Regions from separate parts of the Paraburkholderia sp. FW306-2-2C-D06C genome, predicted to be linked through region 1. Evidence: riboswitches for the same ligand, from Rfam matches in the RefSeq annotation. Region 1 holds a riboswitch; the other holds the start of a gene.
What was found. Region 1 has a riboswitch for thiamine pyrophosphate ahead of thiC (phosphomethylpyrimidine synthase ThiC). Riboswitches for the same ligand answer to the same signal wherever they lie in the genome.

Region 2: another riboswitch for thiamine pyrophosphate. It lies ahead of AC3WLT_RS13320 (FAD-dependent oxidoreductase); the one in region 1 lies ahead of thiC (phosphomethylpyrimidine synthase ThiC).

The regions. Positions count from the first base shown of each region.
Region 1 covers NZ_JBYSWU010000013.1:794-3,997, forward strand. The annotation lists gene AC3WLT_RS12165 (GreA/GreB family elongation factor) at 423-833, shown strand; TPP riboswitch at 1,024-1,142, shown strand; gene thiC (phosphomethylpyrimidine synthase ThiC) at 1,387-3,204, shown strand, end outside.
Region 2 covers NZ_JBYSWU010000014.1:59,142-62,345, reverse strand. The annotation lists gene AC3WLT_RS13330 (thiazole synthase) at 1-112, opposite strand, end outside; gene thiS (sulfur carrier protein ThiS) at 150-347, opposite strand; gene AC3WLT_RS13320 (FAD-dependent oxidoreductase) at 417-1,547, opposite strand; TPP riboswitch at 1,771-1,895, opposite strand; gene AC3WLT_RS13315 (ABC transporter ATP-binding protein/permease) at 2,362-3,204, shown strand, end outside.

The DNA.
Region 1 (3,204 bases):
GATAACGGCACGGGCCGCAACGCCCTTGAACCCATCGCAGCGAAAAACCCTCCGCCGCGCCACCCGCGCCCGGCATCGAATAAAGAGGCGTCCCGCCCGTGCTAACATTCACCTTTCGATCGCGCCGTTTTCGCCTACATCCGGCGCTCATCCGAACCTCCCTCTTTATCTGCCGGCTATTCCGATGCGTTTTCCGATCTACCGTGCCTTCACCCGCTTGCGCCCCCGCCGCGCAACCGGTTGCGCACGCGCGAACGTATCGCCGCAGCGCGCCGGCCAGCCGACCCGAACGCTCCCGCTTCTCGCCGCCCGGCGCCCGATCTGAACGCTGCGCCCCTTCGCCGGAGCCACGTCGCCGGGCTCCGGGCCGATCTCATCCGCACGCTGTCCCCTTACATGCAGATCGAATTGGAGAACCCGTCATGAAAAAGACCAAAACCTGTTACCTGACCGAACTCGACGTCGCCCGTCTTGAAAAGCACGCCGCCGCACCCGGCGCCGACGCCAGGTTGCACGACATGCTCGGCGACGTGCTGGAACGCGCCGTCATCGTCGAGTCACGCGACATTCCGGCGAACGTCGTCACGATGAATTCGCAAGCCACGCTAGTCGACGAAACCAGCGGCGAGCACATGACCTGGACGGTCGTCTACCCGCCCGACGCGGACTTCGCGCATGGCCGCCTGAACGTGTTTTCACCGGCCGGCCTCGCCTTGCTCGGCGCCAAACGCGGCGATCGCATCCGCTTCACGCCGCCAAGCGGCACGGAAAAAGTGCTGAAGCTCGAAAAGATTCTGTTTCAGCCCGAAGCCGCCGACGATTTCACACGGTAAATCAATCAACCCGCGTCAACCAACCCGCGCGAACCCGAACGCGCTTTAGCGGCGCGCCGCTCTGTTGCACCGCATCATGTCTGACGACCCAATCAACTTAAGAATAGTGCACGGCTGAGCGGCGTTATATCCGCCATCCAAAATTTCTAGACGGGTTGCCAAGCAGCGTCCGGCCGGTGTATTGTGTGCGCTGCTAACGCGGGGGTCCTGCGTCGCACGGAGGTTGGAGGTCCGTGCTGCGTGGGTGAGAAATACCCTTTGAACCTGATCTGGATAATGCCAGCGCAGGGAAGCGTACGGAGTTCGCACCCAAGTCTACTGTTTCATCTCTCGCGAATTCCGACGACATTCATCTCGTCTCCTGCTTAGCGGCCCCACATTGTTTTGTATGGGACCAGAGTAAGACGCTAAAGCACCAACTCTGGTCGACCGCAACGAATTGCATGGGACCAGAGTAAGACGCTAAAGCGTCAACTCTGGTCGACCGCAACGAATTGCATGGGACCAGAGTAAGACGCTAAAGCGTCAACTCTGGTCGACACAGGAGATATGCATGAACGCCAATCCGAAGTTCCTTTCCGCCGACGCCCACGTCGATGCCGCCGCTGTCGCCCCGCTGCCAAATTCCCGCAAGGTCTACGTGACCGGCTCGCGACTCGATATCCGCGTGCCGATGCGCGAAATCTCCCAGGCCGATACGCCGGATAGCTTCGGCGGCGAGCAGAATCCGCCGGTCTTCGTCTACGACACGTCGGGCCCCTACTCGGATCCGGACGCGAAGATCGACATCCGCGCGGGTCTGCCGGCGCTGCGTCAGCGCTGGATCGAAGAACGCGGCGACACTGAAGCCCTCGATGGCCTCACGAGCCAGTACGGCCGCGAACGCGCCGCCGATCCGGCCACCGCCGAACTGCGCTTCCAGGGCTTGCACCGCACGCCGCGCCGCGCCGTCGCCGGCAAGAACGTCTCGCAGATGCACCACGCGAGGAAAGGCATCATCACGCCGGAAATGGAATACATCGCGATTCGCGAGAATCAGCAGCGCGCCGCGTATCTGGAAAGCCTGCGTACGAGCGGTCCGAACGGCGAAAAACTCGCGGCGATGATGGGCCGTCAGCATCCGGGCCAGGCGTTCGGCGCAAGCGCGTTCGGTCCGAACGGCCTCACGGAAATCACGCCGGAATTCGTGCGTGAAGAAGTGGCCCGCGGCCGCGCGATCATCCCGAACAACATCAACCACCCGGAAAGCGAGCCGATGATCATCGGCCGCAACTTCCTCGTGAAGGTGAATGCGAACATCGGCAACTCGGCGGTGACGTCGTCGATCGGCGAAGAAGTCGACAAGATGACGTGGGCGATCCGCTGGGGCGGCGACACGGTGATGGATCTGTCCACCGGCAAGCACATCCACGAAACGCGCGAGTGGATCATCCGCAATTCACCGGTGCCGATCGGCACGGTGCCGATCTATCAGGCGCTGGAAAAGGTCAACGGCAAGGCGGAAGACCTGACGTGGGAAATCTTCCGCGACACGCTGATCGAACAGGCCGAACAAGGCGTCGACTACTTCACGATCCACGCGGGCGTGCGTCTGCAATACGTGCCGCTGACCGCGAAGCGCATGACCGGCATCGTCTCGCGCGGCGGCTCGATCATGGCGAAGTGGTGTCTCGCGCATCACAAGGAAAGCTTCCTGTACGAGCACTTCGAAGACATCTGCGAAATCATGAAGGCGTATGACGTGGCCTTTTCGCTGGGCGACGGCCTGCGTCCCGGCTCGATCTACGATGCGAACGATGAAGCGCAACTCGGCGAGTTGAAGACGCTCGGCGAACTCACGCAGATCGCATGGAAGCACGACGTGCAGACGATGATCGAAGGCCCGGGCCACGTGCCGATGCAACTGATCAAGGAAAACATGGACCTGCAGCTGGAATGGTGCGACGAAGCGCCGTTCTATACGCTGGGACCGCTGACCACCGATATCGCCCCCGGTTACGACCACATCACGTCGGGCATTGGCGCGGCGATGATCGGCTGGTTCGGCACGGCCATGCTCTGCTACGTCACGCCGAAGGAGCACCTCGGCTTGCCGAACAAGGACGACGTGAAGACCGGCATCATCACCTACAAGCTCGCCGCGCATGCGGCCGACCTGGCGAAGGGCCATCCGGGCGCGCAGGTGCGTGACAATGCGCTCTCGAAGGCGCGTTTCGAATTCCGTTGGGAAGACCAGTTCAACCTCGGTCTCGATCCGGACAAGGCACGCGAATTCCACGACGAAACGCTGCCGAAGGATTCGGCCAAGGTCGCGCACTTCTGTTCGATGTGCGGCCCGCACTTCTGCTCGATGAAGATCACCCAGGACGTG
Region 2 (3,204 bases), on a different contig from region 1:
TCGAATCGGACAGCGATTGCAGCGACGGATAGCGCGAGGTGCCGAGCAGCACGCGGCTCGCGAAGGTTTCGCCGTACAGCGTGAGCGCGTCGGCGGACTGGGGGGAGGTCATTTGCATAATCCTTGTCTCCGGCCATGCGCGGCGGCGCTCAGCCGCCTGCCACGGGTTGCACGACATCGAGCTTGTCGCCGGGCTGCAGCGCGCGCGCCACATGCTGGGTGCGCGCGACGAAATCGCCGTTCAGCGCGACCGCGAACGGCGGACGCGCGCCGTACGCGGCGAGCGCATCGGCGACGGTCGCGCCTTCGGGCAGCGACAACGGCTTCTGGTTGATATGAATGTCCATGGTGTGCGATTACGGTTCAATCGATGGCGGCAGCGGTCTCGCGTGCGCGTGCAAGAAAACACGCAACGCTCATGCTGGCTCCCGCGTGGAATCCAGTTGAAACAGCTCGCTCCAGCGCGCCGCGCGTTGCCAGTCGGCGAAGGCCTCGGCATCGCCGATGCGGCCGTCGAGCAGCGCCGCGGCGAAGCGCACCGCTTCGTCGGCGACTTCGGGCACGATCATGTAGCCGTGCCGGTACAGGCCGTTCACGCGCAAGGTCTGCGCGCCGTCCCACAGCAAGGCCGGACGGTGGTCCGGCAAAGTCGGGCGGCACTGCGAATTCAGTTCGAGGATGCGTGCCTCGCCGAAGCCGGGATGCACGGAAAATGCCGCGCTCAGCAGTTCGAGCGCCGAGCGCACGCTGACCGGCGACATGTCCTCGCCTTCCACCTCGGTCGCGCCGATCACGTAGAGATCGTCCTGCTTCGGCGCGATATAGAGCGGATAGCGCGGATGCAGCAGGCGCACCGGCCGCGTCAGGTTGATACCGGGCGCATGCACGCGCGCGACTTCACCGCGAATGCCGCGCAATGTGGGCAGAACCGCCTTCGCGCCGAGACCGCGGCAATCGATCGTGACGCGCGCGGGCGGCAGCGCATGATCGTCGACGGGCGTGTTCCAGTGCGTTTCGACGCCGCGCCCGGCGAGACCCGCTGCCAACGCGGACAACACCTGACGGTTATCCAGCTGCCCCTCGCGCGGCAGCAGCCAGCCCTGATTGAAGCGGCCCGCCAACGCCGGTTCAGCGGCGCCGACCTGTGCGCCGGCGAGCGTCACGAAGCCGCCGTCGAGCAGCTCGGCGGGCGCATTCGCGCGCACCCGGCGTTCGAACAGGGGCGCTTCGGTGCGGTCGGCGTGATGCCATACGACCAGCGTGCCGTTGCGCTGGAAAAAAACTGGTTCGGGCAACTCGGCCAGCACGCGCGGCCAGGTTTCGAGCGAACTCGCGCCGAGCCGCGTAATCAGCGACTCGGCGCTGGCGGCCTCGGCAAGCGGCGCGAGCATCGCAGCGGCGACCCACGCGGCGGCCTGCGAACCGGTGGCGTCGCCACGCTCATAGAGCGCCACGCGATGCCCCTCGCCGGCCAGGCGCCACGCAACGAGGCGCCCGCACAGGCCGCCGCCGAGTACCGCGAAGTCGGGTTGTGCAGGACGGTTCATCGTGCGCACTCCCGATTACAGCGACGGCAAGCAAGGCTAAAGCAGAACGGCACGCAGACAGCAGCGTGGCGAAGAGCAAAACTCATGTCTGAAGAATAGGCGGTCATCGAGTCCTTTCCGTACGGCAACAAGCGCACGTACCCAGGACGAAACCGGCGGGTAAGGCCGGCCGGACAACACGCGCGTCTCAATGACGGACGCCGCCCGGCGGGGAATGGAAGACTGGCTGCTTCCGGAAACTTCCCGCGCCGGTATTACCCGGATCGGGTGCAAAGGGTCTCTCTCAGCCTCGCCGCCGCTGCATGGACATCCATGCAACTCGTGCGCGAAGCACCCCTGTTTCGTCGAAGGTCATTAGACCATAAAAGGCGCAGCGCCCGCAAACCAGCGGGACGTGCGATCGCCCGCGGTTGATTCGGCACCATCTATCGATTCATCAATACGACCGCACACGCCGCTCTGGCACAATGCCGGGATCGGATGCCGCAGGAGCCTGGCGTCGGCGGCACGCCCTGGCAGACCGCTCAGTCAGGCGGTCAGCCAGCCGCTGTCGGCCGCTCAGATGGCAGCTCAATCAGTTGCCTGGTCGGCCGCGCGAAGGCGGCATCGAGGCGGCTCCCCAAGGCGGAAATTAATTTCCGCTTAAGGGGGTCGAGCCAGAATCGAACGCTCACCCGGGCGTGCGTTCGTCGAGCACGACGCCCGGGCATGCACCGCAAACCCGCCGTGGGTCAGCCCGATACGGGTCCGCTCCACATGGGCCGGCCTGAGATGGGCCAGCCCGCAATGGGCCAGCACTACCATCAGGATGCTCATGACAATGAATACCTCTGCCAGCCCCGCGCTGCCGCCGGACGAAAAAGTCTCCGCCTGGAGCCTGATCAAGCCTTACTGGGTCTCCGAAGAACGAAAAACGGCGTGGGGGCTGCTCGTCGCAATCATCGTGATGAATCTGCTCGTCGTGTGGATCAACGTGCGCCTGAATCGCTGGAGCGCCGACTTCTACAACGCGCTGCAAACCAAGAACGTGCACGATTTCCCGCACCTGCTGATGGTGTTTTCGGGGCTCGCGTTCGGCTTCATCATCCTCGCGGTGTACGGCCGCTATCTGCGCCAGATGCTCGGCTTCCGCTGGCGCCAGTGGCTGACCACGCGCTATCTGAACGAATGGCTGCATGACAGCGCCTTCTACCGGATCGAACGCGACCGTCTTGCCGACAACCCCGACCAGCGGATCAGCGACGACCTGCAATCGTTCGCCACCAGCACGCTGACGCTGACGCTCGATCTGCTGTCCACCGTCGTCACGCTGGTGTCGTTCATCACGATCCTGTGGTCGCTGGCCGGCGCGCTGACCGTCTCGCTCGGCGGCATGCCGATTCAGATTCCGGGCTACATGGTGTGGGCCGCGGCGCTCTACGCGGTGGCCGGTTCGCTGATCATCCAGAAGGTCGGCCATCCGCTCGTGTCGATCAATTACCAGGCGCAGAAGGTCGAGGCGGATTTCCGCTTCGGCCTGATCCGTCTGCGTGAAAACGCCGAGCAGATCGCTTTCTACAACGGCATGGAAACCGAGAAGACGAACGCGAACACGCTGTTCGGCCGCATCCGCGGCAACTGGTGGCAGGTGATGAAGTACACCAAGCGGCTCACCTTC